3 regions of the Rhodococcus sp. no. 34 genome follow, and region 1 is predicted to be linked to each of the others. Evidence: riboswitches for the same ligand, from Rfam matches in the RefSeq annotation. Region 1 holds a riboswitch; each other region holds the start of a gene.
The links. A riboswitch is a leader RNA that binds a small molecule or an ion and turns the genes downstream of it on or off. The one in region 1 is predicted to bind S-adenosylmethionine.

Region 1 (5,968 bases):
GCACCGGTGGTTCCGGCCGTTGCCGCTGAGCCGATGACCGAGACGACGACGATCAACAGGTAGTCGGTGAAGGTCAACGGAACGTCGTAGAAGCCTGCGACGAAGATCGCCGCGATCGCGGGATAGATTGCGGCGCAACCGTCCATCTTCGTGGTGGCGCCGAGCGGAACGGCGAACGAGGCGTACTCACGCGGAACACCGAGGTTGCGTTCGGTGACGCGTTCGGTCAGAGGCAGAGTGCCGATCGACGAGCGCGAGACGAATCCGAGCTGAGTCGCAGGCCAGACGCCGGAGAAGAAGCTTCGAACCGAGAGGCCGTGTGCGGCAATCAGGATGGGGTAGACCACGAAGAAGACGATGGCCAGACCGATGTAGATGGCGGCGGTGAATACGCCCAGCGAGCCGATTGCATCCCAGCCGTAGGTGGCGACAGCGTTGGCGATCAGTGCGGCCGTACCGATCGGGGCAAGGCGAATGATCCACCACAGGACCTTTTGGACGATCGCGAGCAGTGACGCGTTGAACTCGAGGAACGGAGCAGCCTTGGGGCCGATCTTCAGCGCCGCGATACCGATTGCGCCGGCGATGACGAGCAGCTGCAGGACGTTGAAGCTCAGGGATGTGGTTGCTACTCCCTCTGCGACGGAAGTCTTTGCGCCCAGCCCCAGGAAGTTGTTCGGAACCAGTCCGGTGATGAACGCCCACCACGAGCCGGAGCTCTTGGGTTCCTTCGCTGCTTCGGCGGCGACGTCGGTCCGTGAACCGGGATCGGTGATCAGGCCGACGATGATGCCGATGATCACAGCAATGAAAGCGGTGATCGCGAACCAGAGCAAGGTCTGCACGGCCAGGCGAGCTGCATTGGCGACCTGGCGCAGGTTGGCGATGGAGCTGACAATGGCGGTGAACACCAGCGGGATCACCGCAACGGTGAGCAGCTTGACGTAACTCGAGCCGATGGTCTGCACGGTGCCGACCAACCAGTTGACGTTGCCGTCGGCCGCATCAGGCATTGCCCGGGCGACGAGACCGATGATGACACCGAGTACGAGACCGGCGACGATCTGCGGTCCGAATGCCGTCGCCCAGGACGGAAAACGGGACGTGGACTTTTCCGGCACGCCGGTGGAGGTGGAGCTGGGCATGACTATGCCTTTCGAAAATCAAGGGAGCGAAACGCAGCGCGGCACCAGAGGCCGGGCAGATTCGAAGAAATGTTTCCTGGTACGCGTCAGGTCAGAGCGAGCGCGTACACATTGCGCTCGCCTGCAGGCGAAGGTCGACGTAACGCCGACTGGTCAGGAACAACACTGTCCACACACTACTCGCAGCTTCAACTACTCGATCCCGAGGGTCGCCGCGGGAGTTCGCTTCGTGTTCGTCGGGCGTGCCCCGATCAGTCACTGTTGGTCGGTTGACTAGTCTCGACGATCAGTAGGTGCCGCACCGGCGCCTAAGCGTCGGCAAGCGGAAGCGAGAGACCGATGAGCGTTCGGAATGCCGAGTACCCGCGTCCGAAGCATTTCCTGGTGCACCTCAGTGACACGCATCTGGTGGCTCAGGGGGAGTTGTACGACGCCGTGGATGCGTCGACGAGATTGCGGGAAGTGCTCAGCGGGATCGTGGCCTCGGGCGCACGCCCGGATGCACTGATATTCACCGGCGACCTGACCGACCAGGGACACCCCGACGCATACGCGGAATTGAAAGCCATCGTGGAACCCGTGGCGGCCGAGATCGATGCGCAGGTCATCTGGGCGATGGGCAACCACGACGACCGCTCTACTTTCAGATCTCTGCTGTTGGGCGAGGACGCCACCGATCATCCCGTCGACAACGTCTACGACCTTGACGGACTGCGGGTGATCACCCTGGATTCGTCGGTTCCCGGTCATCACTACGGTGAGATCTCGGATCGTCAATTGGATTGGCTACGCGCAGAATTGGCGGTGCCCGCGCCCGACGGAACAATTCTGGCGCTGCATCATCCGCCGGTTCCGTGCATTCAGGATCTCGCGGTTCTGGTGGAGTTGCGCGATCAGTCCCGGTTGGCAGACGTCTTGCGTGGCAGCGACGTCCGGGCGATTCTTGCTGGGCATCTGCACTATTCGACGACGGCGACGTTCGCCGGCATTCCGGTTTCCGTGGCGTCGTCGACGTGTTACACCCAGGACTTGAACGTGGAAGTCGGTGGGCAGCGTGGTCGCGACGGGGCTCAGGGGTGCAACCTGGTGCACGTGTACGACGAGACAATTGTTCATTCGGTCGTTCCACTCGGCGCGCACGTGACGGTCGGTGAGCCTGTCGACGCGGCCGAGGGAGCCCGGAGGCTCAGCGCTGCCGGTATTCGAATCCTCGAGAGCGAAAAGGCGGCACGCTCGATCATCTGAGGTGGCAGGCGGTTTCCGGCACTCCGGCGCAGTTCTGGGCGATTGCCGGGCTGTCGCGTACTCACTACCGTCGAGGTAGGTGCAGAGCTCCAGCAACAAGGACCGGCTAGCTGGACGGCAACCCTTCATGCCGATGGGGTGCCCCGGAATCACACCTGGCGATACGCGTGGTGCGTGTCGCAAGCGGCAGTCGCCACGAGAACCGTCAGTCGGGTGCTGACGGTTTCTGCGGTCGGCACTGTGCGCTCCCGAGTAGTTCTCGAACAGGAGTATGCGCCGATGACCTCCACCCCCTCCTCTCATCTTGCTCCGTTGCATCTCGCCGTAGCGCTGGACGGTGCCGGTTGGCACCCTGCAGCCTGGCGAGAGCCACACTCGCGCCCGAGTGAGCTGTTCAGCGCGTCGTATTGGACTGACGTGGTGACGACCGCCGAGCGTGGTCTGCTCGATTTCGTCACCATCGAGGACAGTCTCTCGGTGCCGGCCAACCCACTCGAGCCCGTCGACGACGCGGTTGATCGGGTGCGCGCTCGGCTCGACGCGCATCTCGTGGCCGCCCGACTGGCACCGATCACGAGCAACATCGGCTTGATCCCGACCATCACCACCATTCACACCGAGCCGTTTCACGTGTCCAAAGCCGTTGCCACGCTGGATTACACCTCACGCGGTCGCGCCGGATGGCAGGTGAAGGTTTCGGCGTCGGAATCCGAGGCAGCACAGTTCGGGCGTCGCGACATCCCAGCGCTCACCGATGCCGACCGTCAGTCGATCGTTTCAGGCGTCCTCCCGGACTTCGTGCGCGACCTGTTCGACGAAGCTGCGGAGGCGGCTGACGTAATCCGGCGACTCTGGGACAGTTGGGAGGACGACGCCGAGATCCGTGATGTCGAACAGCGTCGATTCATCGACCGGGACAAGTTGCACTACATCGACTTCGAGGGAAAGTACCTCTCGGTCCGTGGACCGTCGGTGACCCCGCGCCCGCCGCAGGGGCATCCCGTCGTTACCGCGTTGGCACATCAGCGGGTCGCGTACGAACTGGCGGCGCGGACGGCCGATCTGGTGTTCGTGACGCCGTTCGACGAGGAGCAGGTCACGGCAATCCTGGGTGAAGTGCGAGCAGCCGAAGAACACGTGCAGCGCACCGGCGAACCTCTTCGGGTCTTCACCGACATCGTCGTCTTCTTCGATACGCCGGAAGAAACCGGAAAGGAACGGCTCGCTCGCCTCGACGCGCAGGCCGGCGCCGAATACCGTTCGGACGCGCTGACCTTCACCGGCACCGCGGCTGAGTTGGCAGATCTTCTGCTCCGGTGGCAGCAGTTGGGAATCGACGGCTTCCGGTTGCGGCCGGGCGTTGTCGTGGACGACCTCGACGCCATCGCAGGTGAGCTGGTGCCTGAATTGCAGCGACGCAACGTATTCCGCACCGAATATCCGCAGGCGAATCTTCGCGGACTCCTTGGTCTACCCATCGACGTTCCCAACCGCTACGCCGCCGGTACTCCGGCCGCCTGACAGACGAGGAATAGATTCTCATGAGTTCTCAGAAGCGTAAGCAGGTCATCCTGGGTGCCTACCTCGGCGGCGTCAACCATCACACTGCGTGGTGGGATCCGCAGGCGGGCAGCCAGATAGAGTTCGATTCTTTCGAGCACACCGCTCGAACCGCCGAGCGTGGGAAGTTCGACTTCTTCTTCCTCGCCGAAGGCCTCGCCCTTCGTGAGCGTGCGGGACAGATTTTCGACCAAGACATCATCGGTAGGCCGGACACCTTCACGGTCCTTGCATCGTTGGCGGCGGTAACCGAACACCTCGGATTGGCCGGCACTATCAATGCCACGTTCAACGAGCCGTACGAACTGGCCCGCCAATTCGCGACGCTCGATCAGTTGTCCGGAGGGCGTGCCGCCTGGAACGTCGTCACCTCGTTCGACGCATTCACCGGCCAGAACTTTCGCCGCGGCGGATACCTCGACCGCGCGCAACGATACGAGCGTGCGGAGGAGACCGTAGCGCTGGTGCGTGAACTGTGGGATTCGTGGCGAAGCGACGACATCGTGGCAGACAAGGCATCAGGGCGCTTTCTCGCGCGACCGGATGCCGGTGAATTCGTCTTTCATGGATCGCATTTCGACGTGAACGGCCGATTCACAGTGCCGCGTAGCCCGCAAGGGCGCCCGGTTATTCTGCAGGCCGGGGTGTCGCCGCAGGGGCGCGATTTTGCTGCCGGCAATGCCGACGCGATCTTCTCACCGTACGGTCAGTTGCCCGAGGCGGCCGATTTCTATCGCGATATCAAAGCACGTGCCGTCGCGGCCGGACGTGACCCGGGTGACATCAAGATCCTGCCGTCGGCGAGTTTTGTTCTCGGCACCTCGGAGGCAGATGCGATCGAGAAGTACCGAGAGATTCGCGACCAGCAGGTCACCGGCCAGACCGCTTTGGTTCTGCTCGAACAGATCTGGAATCTCGATCTGTCGAAGTACGACCCCGAAGGACCACTACCCGATATCGCTCCGGATCCCGAGGCTCCGCCGATCATCCAGGGCCGCGCCTTCATTCACCAAGATCGTTTCGCGACCGTCGCAAAACTGCGCGCGGTAGCCGAGAGCAAGAAGTTGAATCTGCGCGAAGTGGTGATCGATCAGTTCGAGCGTGGACCGATCGTGGGTACACCGCAGCAGGTTGCCGAGAAAATAGATTCGTTTGTCAGCAACGACGGTTCGGACGGATTCATCCTCGGGTCGCACCTCGTGCCGACCGGCCTCGACGAGTTCGTCGACGACGTGGTGCCGCTGTTGCAGGATCGAGGTGTTCTCCGCAGTGACTACGAAGGAACGACGTTGCGTGACAATCTCGGACTGCCCATTCCGGTGCAACGGGAGCATGTGACAGCACGCTGATCGACCGAAGTAGCAAGGGCCCAGCCGAAATCGGCTGGGCCCTTGTTTCGTCTAGGCTTCCCAGGGCGCCGGGATGGGGTAGTAGCTCTCCAGGAACTCCGTGATCTTGCGTGTGCGAAGTTCCAGATCGATCTCCGGAGCGCTGCCGTCGTTGAGGCAGAAGAAGTCCATGGAGCGCTTGGCGAGCAGTGAGTCCATGTCGCGCAAACCGGCCTTGACCGTCGTATCGACGTATTTGACGGCGGCGGACTTCTGCACCACCGACCGTCCACTCATGAGCGTGTAGTAGTGGTACAGCGAATTGGTCACCGAGATATTGGAACTCGCGCGGAAGGTGCTTGCTGCAGTGGCCGCGAAGTCTTCGGTGAACTCGCGTTCCATCTCGGCCATCACGCTCTTGCGCAGTGGCGTCGCTGCGTGCTCCAGATGTCTGGTGGTCATCAGACCGAAGCGGTCCTGTAGCAGACGGCGGTTGACGCGAGCCGCATTCTCGAACCCGCTGCGGTCGTTGTCGTTGTGTCCCAAACCGATTCTGGTGTCGGCCTCGATGAACATGCTGATCCCGCCGGGGGAGAAGAACATATCGGGGCCGACGGGGCGACCGAAGAACATGTCGTCGTTGGAGTAGAGGAAATGCTCCGCCAGACCCGGAATATGGTGCAGCTGGCA
Region 2 (5,968 bases), on a different contig from region 1:
GGACCCACCTTGCCTTCTCCTCGACTTCGGACTCGTTCTCCGCCAACACGATCTGCGTGCTGGGCAAGATCTTGACGTCGTCCTCCGGTCGCCCGGCTTTACGCAACCGAGCCCGAATGTCGTCGGCGAAGTCGAGCGCGCCGTCGAAATGAGTCCCGTGTCGCGAGAAGATGACGTCGGCGTGCGTCGCCGCGAAATCGCGTCCACTCGGGGAATCACCCGCTTGGAAGATGACCGGATGCCCCTGGCGGCTTCGGGGAAGCGTCGGCGTCACGGAGATGTCGAACTGTGAAGTCTGCCTGCGCACGTCGCCGACGGCGCCCGGAGTAGACCAGTTCTCGGACGTGCGAGAATCCGAGATCGCGTCGTCGGCCCACGAATCCCACAGTGCCCGCGCGGTTTCGATGAACTGCCCGGCACGCTCGTAGCGCAGGGAGTGGTCGAGGAAACCACCGCGACGGAAGTTCTCTCCCGTCCACGCGTTGTCGGTGGTCACCGCATTCCAGCCGGCCCGTCCGTCGGAAAGTAGGTCGAGGCCGGAGAGTCGACGCGCAAGGTCGGCCGGTTCGTTGTACGTGGTGTTCTGTGTCGCGACCAACCCGATCTTGTCGGTGATACCGGCGAGGGCGGCCAACTGCGCAATGGCGTCGGGGCGGCCGGCGATATCCAGATCGAGAATCTTGCCGTTCTGTTCCCGAAGCCGCAGGCCTTCACCGAGGAAGAAGGCGTCGAACAGACCTCGCTCGGCGGTGAGTACCAACCGCCGAAACGTCTCGAAGTCGATCTGGGATCCGCTCGCGGAATCGGACCAGATGGTGGTGTGGTTGACCCCCTGGAAGAAGACGCCGAAGTGAACGTGAGCGTCGGGTCGAGGTACGGCGGAGCGTGATGCAGTCATGGCCGAAATATCCTTAGCGCGAAGTCAAGTCAGGAGGAGTGGGCGAATCGATTTGCGGGTCGCTGCAGACCGAGGTTGCCCCTCAGGGTCGATCCCGGAACCGGGCGTCGCGTCAACCCGGCCTTGGACAGCGTCGGAAGCACGAATTTGGCCAGCACCGGAAGGTCCTCGTCGATCACGAGAGCATGGAAATGAACACCGTCGAGGTGTCCGGCCAATTCCTTCAGAACCACGGCCGCTTCCCCCGGATCTGCAGCCAGGAGCAGTCGGCCGGTGACGACGGCATTCCCGTACGAGTTCAGCTCGGTCCTCCGCTGCGCCGCAGACAGATTCGGCGTATCGAATGCCACATCGACCTCGGCGAACACCAATGACGCGCCCTCATCGCGCGCCTTGGCAGCCGACTGTGCAATGGTCTCCACCGAATCACCGGAAACGAGAACAACATCCGGCTGGCGTGGATCGATTTCGCCGTAGCGGCCGAACACCACCAACTGGCCTTGAGGCGGCCGCGGAACGATTGCCGGCCCCTTCACCGAGAACGTGTCGCCCTCGAAATTGACGTAATGCAGACGATCACGCTCGAGGAAACGCCCACTGAGATAGTCACGAACGACGGCGTCGTCCTCCCACGAGTCCCAGAGATCGGTCACAACGGTGACCGAATCCCGCTGCTCTTGCTGACGCGCCGACTCCGTTGTTACCGGAGCCCTCCCCCACGCCCTCGCCGCGGCATCGTCTTCGACCGGAACAGCAAGCCAGCCGCCACGCCCACGCGAGGAGTAGTCCAACGTCGCCAATTGCGAGGACGTATGAAACGGTTCGGCGTACGTGGTCCCGACGACGGGGACCAGCCCGATCGTGCTGGTTGTCGCCGCCACGTACGACGCCCTCGAGACGGCATCGATGCGGCCGACGACGTCACCACTCGGGGGGAGGATGGAATCGTCGAACGTCGCGAACGTGAAGCCGGCATTCTCGGCAGCCGCGACGCGATCGCGCACCGCTTTGCCCGTGAGCAGCTGGTCCGGGCGGTGTGAGCTTCGGCGCCAGGCAGCGGGGTGAGTGCCCTCGCCGTCCAGTTCGATACCCACGGCAAATACAGTCATGTGTCCTCCATCGGTCCTGGCGGTAGCACCCACACTGCGGTTAGGTAGCGGGTTGCTGCGGCATCATCGAGCCAGGTCTCTCAGCCACTCTGGATGGTGGATGCAATCTATGCGGGCCACGCTGGGCAAGTCAAATCACGCTTGTCGAATCATATTGACCTACAACATATTTCAATACAATCATCCTGATCGAAAGGGTTGCGCAACGCTAGCCGACGTAGACACGAAAGAGCCCCGCCCGACTCGCGTCGGACGGAGCTCTCGGTGTGCGCTGGAACGCTACTTCGCGCCCATCCATGCCTGATCGAACAGCATGATGCCGGTTGCAGTCGGAACCACACCGTGCACGTTCTTCTGCCAAGCCCAGAACGACGTGAGCCCGCCGATCGGCGCCGATGGAACCGTCTCGTTCCACAGCGTCTGAATTTTGCCGATGATCGCCAGGGTCGACGAATTGTCCTTGGCCTGTTGTAGATCTGCGATCAGCTGATCCATCGCCGGGTTCGCATATCCAGCAGTATTCGCCATCGAGGTGCTGTTGGTCGTGGAGAACAATCCGAGATCGAGAATCGACTCGTACATTCCGATGCCCGCGTGCGCGAGGTCGAAATCGTGCTTGACGTAGACGTTCTGCACGATGTCGCCGGCGTTGTTGGCCAAGATCAAGTTCACCTCGAACCCGACGGCCTGCAACAGTGACTGCACGGCGAGGCCGATCGCGTGGTCCTTCGGCTCACTGAGAACGACGTAGTCGAGGCTGCCGTCGTACCCGTCTGCCTTTGCCTGATTCAGAAGTTCCTTCGACTTTTCGGGGTCGTAGGCAATACCCGGTGTGTCTACATGCCATTGCGACGTCGGACCGAACAACTCCGAGCCCGGCAGTCCCTCACCGTTTTCCACTCGCTGATCGATCAACGTGGTGTCCAGCGCGTAGCCGATGGCCTGGCGAACGCGAACATCCGAGCCCGGTCGGCCTTCACGGTTGTTGACGATCTCGGCACTGCCGGCATTGAGCACGTCGATGTAGCCGGGGTAACCAGCGGACTTGGCAGAATTGATCGCCGACGTGAGGCCGCGAATGTAGGCGACATCGAGCTGACCGCTGTTCAATGATTCGAGATTGGCCTGCGGGCCGTTGAGCGCAACCATCCGCAACTTGTCCAGCTTGGGAGCGCCGCCGTAGTAGGACGGGTTGGCTTTGAAGATTCGCTCGACGCTCGGTGTGAAGACATCTTCGGTGAAAGGTCCGGCTCCGACGGCGGTGAACTTGTCGCCTTGCTGCGAACTCGGGGCGACGATCATCCCGTGCCCGAGAGCGAGCATCGACGGAAAACGCATCCACGGCGTCTTCAGCTTGAATTCCACTGTCGTCGGACCGCTTGCCTGCGCCGATTCCACCGAAGCCAGCCACAGTTCGGCGCCATTGCCCTTGCCCGCGTTGTACCGATCGATGCTCGCGATCACGGCGTTGGCGTCGAGGGTGGTGCCGTCACTGAACTTCACACCGTCGCGAAGTTTCAGCGTCCAGGTGGCTCCGTCGTCAGCTGTCTCGAGCGATTCAGCCAACTTGGGCTCGAACTCGCCGCTCGCAGTGTCGTAACTCATCAGGACGTCGTACACAGCAGCGAAGGCCTCACCGCCGGAACCGCCGCGAGCGGCCGTCTTCGTCGGGTCGAGTGAGGGAACGAGCACCTGTACGCCGTACGTCATGGTCCCGCCGGCCACCGCAGTTCCCGGATCGGGCTGCTCGTTGACCATGCCGATCACTATGTCTCCCGACGCGGTCGTCGTATCGGTACCGCTGTCGTCATTGCTGCTCGCGCAGCCCACCAACAGGACACCGGCACCGATCAGCGCCACGGCGACCCGGCTGACTTTCCCGATAGGCCAAGATCTCGAGTGCGACACGGAGATTCCACCTCACTTCCAGTAGACGCGGCCAGGGATCGGCCGCAACCGGCTAATAGTGAGGTTCTTGACGGAGTGACGCGCAGCACGTTCCCGGTCACCGGAATCATTCACGGAGACAAAGGATGCGTATAACTCAGATGATCGAGCCGAGTGGTTGACGGCGACTGACATCCGAATACGAAAAAGCTCCAACCTTATGTTCGAAGAACATGAGATTGGAGCTTGTCGATAAGAATTATGGTGGCCAGGGCCGGGATCGAACCGGCGACCTTCCGCTTTTCAGGCGGACGCTCGTACCAACTGAGCTACCTGGCCGGACGGCACCCGAACCGAATGCCTATCGCATTGCTTTGTTCTCAACCGATTGATTGAGAACAAAGCTTTGCGACCCTGACGGGACTCGAACCCGCGACCTCCGCCGTGACAGGGCGGCGCGCTAACCAACTGCGCCACAGGGCCTTGCTTTTTCCTTGCTGTGAAACCGTACTACATCTTCGAGCCGCTCCCAAACCACTGTCCTGGCCTGGCATTTGTGCATCTCAAAGCGTGTCGTGCGGGTCAAACCATACTGCATCGTTTCGCTTTCGCAAAACGTACCCCCTACGGGATTCGAACCCGCGCTACCGCCTTGAAAGGGCGGCGTCCTAGGCCGCTAGACGAAGGGGGCCCGCCGGATCTCTCCGAACTAGTACCCCAACGGCGTTCCGTTGGGAGCTTGGATAGCTTATGGCACGGCATTCGGAAATCACAAATCGCCTGTTCACGGGCAGAAAAGTGCACTATTCAGTGTCAGGGAACTCGACTTGGGGCCACCCGTCACGATGGAACGTCTCCAACCACTGCGGCGTAGCCATGGCTTCGAGGACTACTTCGAGAGACTCCTCGAACCACTCGCCCAGATCTCCACTTGAGGCAATCAGGTCTGCCATGTACCGCTGACCGGCAAGGCTCGCTGCAAGTACACGCGTGAATTTGTCCGGGTCGGCGTCTTCTCGGAGCAAACCGTCGTCCTTGGCACGCAATGCCAACTCATAGGCGGTCTTTCCCCAGACCTGCCCACCACCGGACTGCACATCCTTGTAGAACTCGGGCTCGATGATCAGCCGGAATTCCGCCTGCACGATTACCTCGGCACGGAAGACCTCGGCAATGTCGAGCACGAGACCGTGCAAAGCGACGAATGGATCGAGGTCTGTTCTCTTGGCCCAACGATCAGTAATTCCAGTGAAGGTTTCGATAGCCGAGGTCAGAACCGCTCGCGCCAACTCTTCCTTGGACTGGAAATGGAAATACATGGCGCCTTTGGTGGCGCGGGAGCCCTCGAGGATCGTGTTCACCGACGCAGCTGCATAGCCGCGCTTGGCGAATTCGACTGCAGCCGCTTCGACCAGGGCGGCGCGGGTACGCCGCGCACGCTCTTGTTGACGTGCCATTTACGGTGTTGTGCCTCTCGCAGAGTTGGTACGCAGAATCGCCGTGATCGGCGCCTGTCATCCCCCGAAACCTCACAATATCCCCTCCAACACACCCTACGTAAGGACTAGAGCGATACCCGCCAAAAGTACTAGACGCAATCGGCTGTTCAGGGGACAAGAACCGACTTTATGCCCAAAAGACACCAAGTGGTATGGTTTTGGCCGCTCGGGTGCGCCGCAGGGGGTGCGCATCCGAGCTTTTTCGTGCCCGAGATTCTGATAATTCGACCTCGCAGACGGAACTGCTTCGCCGCCCGATGGACAGCAGTCCCAAGGTTTTAAACAACTAGTGCAATTGTTTATTCCCCCTTTTCCGTCGAAACCGTACTGGCAGCATCGAAACAACACAGTTAGACTGTCTAAATGAACGCTGGAGAGGGTCGCAGCAAGGCTCGAGACGAGATCGACGTACTTTGGGACGATCTGGGTGCCTTCGTCCGACGTCTACGCACCAAACGCAACGACCACAAGCTCACGCCGAGCCAGATCCAGGCCCTCGGCCACCTCGACCGACAAGGTCCGTTGACCGCCAAAGAGTTGGCAAAATTCGAGCGCGTCACGCCGCAATCAATCGC
Region 3 (5,968 bases), on a different contig from region 1:
TTTCTCTCGGAAAGTTCGGCTAGGGTATTGAATTCGCCTTGTTGGAGCCAGTTGATCGCGGGACCCACGGCAATGACGAACGCTACGTCCGGGTCGAGGTTCACCACCTTGGGCATCACCCACCCTGCCTGGCTTGCACCCCACAGACCGATCCGAGACGGATCGATATCCGAACGTCCCCGCGCCCACTCGATTGCCGCTTCCGTTTCTGCCGCGCGATCGTCCATGCTCTGGTCGAGCCAATTGCCCGGTGCCCCATTCACCCCCGGCTTGTCCCAGGAGAGTGACGCGTACCCCGCCTTTGCGAACGCCTCCCACACCGGTCGATAGAACGTCTCATGTGTTGCATCGACCGGGCCGTCTCCGTGGACGAAAACCACGAGCCCGAAGGGACCGTCACCGTGTTCGGGCAGTGCAAGGACTCCCTGGAGCGGCACCGATCCCCCGGTGATCGTCACTTTTTCCTCACGGATGTCATAGGTGTTCTGGTACAGCGTCCAGCCCACCAGAGTCGCGATCAGAACAACGACCACCGCCAGGGAAGTAACCATCCACCTGCGTAAACGAGGCTTACTCTTGCCCTCGCTCATCGATTCCGCTGCCATCTTCCCGCCCTAACGTACGAATTTGAAACGATCGTATTGCATTCGATAGTACAGTTGTGGGCGAAGATGTCGAGAAGCGAGGAAAGGACATGCGATGACCGACAGGGACGTCGATGTACCCACGAGGATCTTGATCGAGGGACTACTGCGCACGGACGGAACTGTCGACGGGCACACCCTCTATGCCACCGCCGACGCCCTCGGCAAAACTGATCAACAGGTTCGGCTGTGCATCAAGCGGTTGGTCACCGAGGGGAAGTTCACTCAGGAAGGTCGCGGGCGGCAGGCCACGCTACGAGCAACGCCGAAAGCCCTGCGCGAGATGGAACCCGACGTCGAATTCGTTCGGCTGGCCTATCGACAAGACCGCGACACTGTGACGCCGTGGGACGGGTATTGGCACCTGGCCGGATTCGCAATTCCGGAGTCGTCACGGAAAGCGCGAGATGCGCTGCGCACCAGGGTCGTTTACCTCGGCGGCGCGCTCGTCCAGGGCGGTCTGTACGTCTCGCCGCACGCCTGGGAACCGTATATTCGCGATGCGGCCGCCGAACTCGACGTCGAACAGCACCTGTCTTCTCTCACCACTCGAGATCTGAAAGTGGGCACTCTCGAAGACCCCGTGAAGATTGCCGCGCAGTTGTGGCCACTGGACCAGATCGCTGACGGATACGAACGGCTACTCGACGTAGCGACCGCACGCCTGCACAAACTGCAGAACAGTCCGGGTACCGATGCTGTCACGATGACCATCGAACTCGCGGCGGAATTCACGCGAGCCATGGAACCGGATCCGCTGTTGCCGCCGGAACTACTGCCCACCAACTGGATCGGCACGAGGGCTCGGTCGATCACTGCGCAGTGCTGGACGCTTCTGGCACAGGTGGACGGTGCCGACGAATTACCGTCGCTGTTCCACCTGTACGCAGATGCAATCGGTGACGATCAGGACGCAAGCGTGCGATGACGGGGCGGCAGTCCGAAACGCCCGAGAACCTCGTCGACTGCGGTGGACGGTGTGACAAGTCCGCGATCCTGAAGCCACGGAATGGTGCTGTCCACCAGATGCTCGAGCGTGCGAGGCAATGCGAGAGGCAGCAACGTAACGCCGTCGGCGACCTCCGCAGCTCGGATATCGGCGATCAAACTGCCGAGACCGGAAGGCGTTCCGACGTAATGAAGCGAAACGGGAACCCGCGGCGAGGTCAACGCGCTGTCCAACTGCGCAAGCTCCTTACGAGCGGAGCGAGCCTCCGGCGCGATCAGAATCTCGAGATCGACCAGCACTGCGACGCTGTCGGGATCGCGTCCTTCTTCAGCGACGGCAGCGCGTATCCGTGCGCGTTCGAGCTGTGCCTCACGCAGATCCGCAGCGCGAATCCGAACCACATTGGTAGGGAATGAAGCCAAATCGAGAGCCTTTTCACCCTCGGTGAGGTCCACCCAGTAGTCGCCGCCGATGATGGGCAGGTTGCCGGGTGCGCCCTCAGCGGCCGGATGGTGACCGGATCCGGTCAACTCGACCGCTACGTGCAGAGAATGCGAAGCGAGTGAAGACATGTGAGACCTCCGAAAATCAGAAAAGTATGGGATGAGCGAGACGAATCGTCAGCTCGAACACATTCCTGAAGAGGTGCGGCACAGATCGACATGGCGACGGCACCACTGACCGAGAGTGACGCTCACTCTCGAAGGGGTGGCGGGAAAATCCGCTGGTGCCATGGCTGCCATGCTAGTTGTCCGTTCGAGTTTTCGGGGACCGAGCTCAGCTCAGACGCACTCGGCTGCGCCGGCATTGTCGTCTGCGGCTCCGAGGAAGGGGCGGGTCTCGGGCACAGGGTTCCACGCACCTGCCGTCTTCGCGTACTTCCAATCACGCTGATTCGAAACCAGGATGTTCACGGCGTCGACCAACCGCGTCACGTCGTCCGAGCTGCTACCGAGGCCGAGGCTGGCGCGAACTGCACCGCCGGAGAGGCCGAGGCGCGCGAGAACCGGATGTGCGCAGAAGCGACCGTCGCGAACTCCGATGCCGTGCTCGGCGGAGAGGAATGCGGCGATCTCGCCCGCTTCGAATCCGTCGACGGTGAAGGTGACGATTCCGACGGCGTCGGGAGCGTCGTTCCACAGTCGCACGAGTGAGACGCCCTCGATGGCGGACAAGCCGTCAGTGAGCTGGGCGGTGAGCGCCTTCTCATGCTCGGCGATCACGTCGAAGTCCAGGGCGTGCAGGGTTTCGCAGGCGGTCGCGATGGCTGCCGCACCGAGCACGTTGGGGGAACCCGCCTCGTGGCGTGCGGGCGCGCAAGCCCACTCGGTGGATTCGACGGTCACCTCACGCACGGCGCCGCCGCCGGCGAGGTACGGCTGAGCTTCGTCGAGCCAGTCACGGCGGCCGACGAGAACGCCGGCGCCGAAGGGCGCGTACAGCTTGTGGCCCGAGAACGCTACGTAGTCGACGCCGCATTCCTGCAGGTCGATGCGACGGTGGGGAGCCAACTGAGCAGCGTCGACGAGGCTACGTGCGCCGCAACGGTGAGCGATGTCAGCCAAACGTGCAATCGGCAGGATCTCACCGGTCACGTTGGAGGCCCCGGTGATTGCGAGCAGCGCGGCAGGCTTGGTGCACAGTTCACCGATCAGACGCTCGATCGTTTCTTCGATGGTGTCTGCGGCGGTGACGATACGAGCGTCGTTCCACGGCAACAGGTTTGCGTGATGCTCGACGTCGAGGACGACGGTGCTGCCGGGGACGCACTGCGCAAGCAGGTTCAGCGAATCGGTGGTGTTCCGGGTGAAGACGACAACCTGATCGTCGGCACAGTTCACGAAACGAGCAACGGATTCACGAGCGTTCTCGTAGGTGAGCGTGGAGATCCGGGACGCGTAGCCGGCACCGCGGTGGACGCTGGCGTACGTGGGCAACAATTCGGCGATACGGTCGGTGACCTGGGCCAATGCCGGCGCGCTGGCCGCGTAGTCGAAGTTGGCGTAGGAGCATTCGCCGCCCTGAACCAATGGAACCTGCAGGTCGGCACCCGAAACCTTGGCAATCGCGGTGGTGCAGCAGGTGTCGGCACTCAATACAGCAGTCATCGAAGACAATCCTCACGTTCAAGGACTCGTTCGTCGGGAGATGGCCCCGGAAGAGTCCGCGCTTGCCGCATTCGTTTTCGAACGCAGCCGGGTCGTCACCCGGAGCACCCCACCGCGGAGGAGGGTTGCCGACCAGCAAGCCGGGGCTGAACACTGGTACTCGTGACCTGGCAACGAGGATGGCAGGAACCTCCCGCGCTTGTCAAGACGAAGCTGCGAAGACCGTCGTCACGGCGCGATCGTCCGGCAGGCGAGGTGGAGCGCAAGCCTGGTTTCCGGATCGGCCAGATCGACCGAGAGAAGGCGCTGAATTCTATCGATCCGACTCGATACGGTGTTGCGGTGCAAGCCCATTCGGGTTGCGGTGTGAGCCAGAGACGATTCTTCGTCGAGGTACGTCGACAGAGTCTCGAGCAACTCTCCATTGGAATCGCGTAGCGGTGCGAGCAATGCCGCGGCCGCAGGCTGGAAGGTGTCGGTTCGCGTCCACGCCAGCAGCAACTGCGCCAGCCCGAGGCGGTCCACGTGCAGGAATCGACCTGTTTGAGATCGGGAACCGGCGAGCCGAGCGGCATCCCCGGCCTCCGACAGGGACGAACCGATTCCAGCCGGACCGTCGTGTGCGCGTCCCACACCTACCCAGGTCTCCATCGTGGGTTCCAACCTGGCCTGAGCTGCACGGATGCACTCGGCGATCCTGGTGATCGCCTCCGGTCGCGGCTCGCCTGGCAGAGTCGTCCACGCCGCCCAGCCGTCAGCCTGTTCCACGACATTGGCGTCGATTCCCTCGGCGGCGAGAGCATCTGCAACCTCGCTGCGTCTTGCCACCAGGTCGACCTCACCGACCGCCAGGACTTTGATGCCGATGTGCCATCCGTCCAGCATCCAACCCGCGTCGAGTGCGCGCCGGAGCAGTCCGGGTGTGGCGTCTGCTGACGTGTCGATCAGTTCACCGAGCAACGCGCTACGCCGGCGCGCTTCACGCTCGTCGACCATGCGCGCAACGGCCAGTCGGTGCCCGGCAGCCAACGAGGCCACGTCGAGAACCACTGAGAGAGAAGCCTCTTCGACGCTTTGACGCACCGGGAGCAGCACCGCCAGCCAGGGCTCTCGGGCTGCGCCGGACATCACCGGGCACGCAATCAGGACCCCGCCGGAGTCCAATTCGACCGTGGTGGGCGCCCCGCGACCCGACAACATACCGGCAGCTGCTCGATCAGCGTCTGACAACAGGTCGGCGCCGGTCATCGGACGTCCGGACGTGTCCAGGAGAAAGAATGAACGCTGAAAGGTGTTCAGTAGCACCGACAGAAGATTCTCGACGCTTCCTCCGGCTCGTTGGCCCGCGTGTGTCGCCCGCAGTACTGCGTCGGCCATCACCGCCCGCGAATTCGAGAGAAGATCACGAAGATCCACGCTGAACTGCCACGGGTCGGATACTCCGAGCACCACCAGTCCGAGCCGATCGGCAAGCAACGAGAGATTCGCATCCTCCGCCGCAGCGCTGTGCACAGCGACCACCTGGCAGCCGGTCGCCGCTGTGCGCCGAAGGAGAGCGTCGAATCTCCACTCCCCGATGTCGATTCGATCGAGAATCACCAGAACTGATCCTGAACTCGCCGCACCCGACACGGCCTCGGCCGACTGTGCCGATTCCCCGGTGAGTGCTCCCACTGTCGTCACGACAGGATCACCCTCCCCGGCAAGTCGATACAGCCCGACAAAGGCCGGGTTGTTCAGCAACGCCGAAACACTCGCGCTCATCGCGCCTCCATCAGCACTGCGTCGTGGTCGATCCCGAATGCCCGCGGGCCGACAACTTTCAATCTGCCCACTTCGTCCGCCCACCACTGTGGACCGGGAAGAACCAACACGGCCACATCGTGCCCCTGGTGCACGGATTCACACGAGACGAAGGCGCCGGTCCGCACGTCGAGCAACGTCACGATGTCCGGGCACGTTGCAATCATCTCGCCGTCCAACGCGACGGTCAGGAACTCACTCTCGAATTCGACTCGTATCACCGCAGAATCGTGTTCGAGAATCACGCTGCCCCGACGATCGCCGGTGTCCGGACGACTACGACGGACCGCACGCACCCGGCCAGTCCCCATTACCAGGGCCCCGGAGCTCTCCGCGATCTCCTGCCAACTGCCCAGGGCCCCGATGTGCTGACCCAGTTCGTATGCTCGGGAGAGAGTTCCCGGAATGCACGCCTCCTGCACCGTCCGCGCATCGATCGACGCGATCGCCAGAGCGCCCCAACC

Region 2: another riboswitch for S-adenosylmethionine. It lies ahead of ACYP01_RS02760 (LLM class flavin-dependent oxidoreductase); the one in region 1 lies ahead of ACYP01_RS05490 (LLM class flavin-dependent oxidoreductase).
Region 3: another riboswitch for S-adenosylmethionine. It lies ahead of ACYP01_RS12210 (aminotransferase class V-fold PLP-dependent enzyme); the one in region 1 lies ahead of ACYP01_RS05490 (LLM class flavin-dependent oxidoreductase).

Annotation. Positions count from the first base shown of each region.
Region 1 is NZ_BAAILK010000019.1:162,024-167,991, reverse strand. Features, by position in the region: gene ACYP01_RS05500 (dicarboxylate/amino acid:cation symporter) at 1-1,145, opposite strand, end outside; gene ACYP01_RS05495 (phosphodiesterase) at 1,485-2,390, shown strand; SAM riboswitch class IV at 2,469-2,582, shown strand; gene ACYP01_RS05490 (LLM class flavin-dependent oxidoreductase) at 2,565-3,911, shown strand; gene ACYP01_RS05485 (NtaA/DmoA family FMN-dependent monooxygenase) at 3,932-5,299, shown strand; gene ACYP01_RS05480 (stealth family protein) at 5,351-5,968, opposite strand, start outside.
Region 2 is NZ_BAAILK010000012.1:404,736-410,703, forward strand. Features, by position in the region: gene ACYP01_RS02755 (NtaA/DmoA family FMN-dependent monooxygenase) at 1-898, opposite strand, end outside; gene ACYP01_RS02760 (LLM class flavin-dependent oxidoreductase) at 928-2,007, opposite strand; SAM riboswitch class I at 2,012-2,107, opposite strand; gene ACYP01_RS02765 (ABC transporter substrate-binding protein) at 2,287-3,915, opposite strand; tRNA gene ACYP01_RS02770 (tRNA-Phe) at 4,157-4,233, opposite strand; tRNA gene ACYP01_RS02775 (tRNA-Asp) at 4,304-4,377, opposite strand; tRNA gene ACYP01_RS02780 (tRNA-Glu) at 4,513-4,585, opposite strand; gene ACYP01_RS02785 (TetR/AcrR family transcriptional regulator) at 4,698-5,351, opposite strand; gene ACYP01_RS02790 (MarR family winged helix-turn-helix transcriptional regulator) at 5,757-5,968, shown strand, end outside.
Region 3 is NZ_BAAILK010000026.1:658,172-664,139, forward strand. Features, by position in the region: gene ACYP01_RS12195 (alpha/beta hydrolase family protein) at 1-551, opposite strand, end outside; gene ACYP01_RS12200 (PaaX family transcriptional regulator C-terminal domain-containing protein) at 700-1,572, shown strand; gene ACYP01_RS12205 (LLM class oxidoreductase) at 1,551-2,165, opposite strand; gene ACYP01_RS12210 (aminotransferase class V-fold PLP-dependent enzyme) at 2,376-3,701, opposite strand; SAM riboswitch class IV at 3,755-3,869, opposite strand; gene ACYP01_RS12215 (PucR family transcriptional regulator) at 3,930-5,465, opposite strand; gene ACYP01_RS12220 (DUF917 domain-containing protein) at 5,462-5,968, opposite strand, start outside.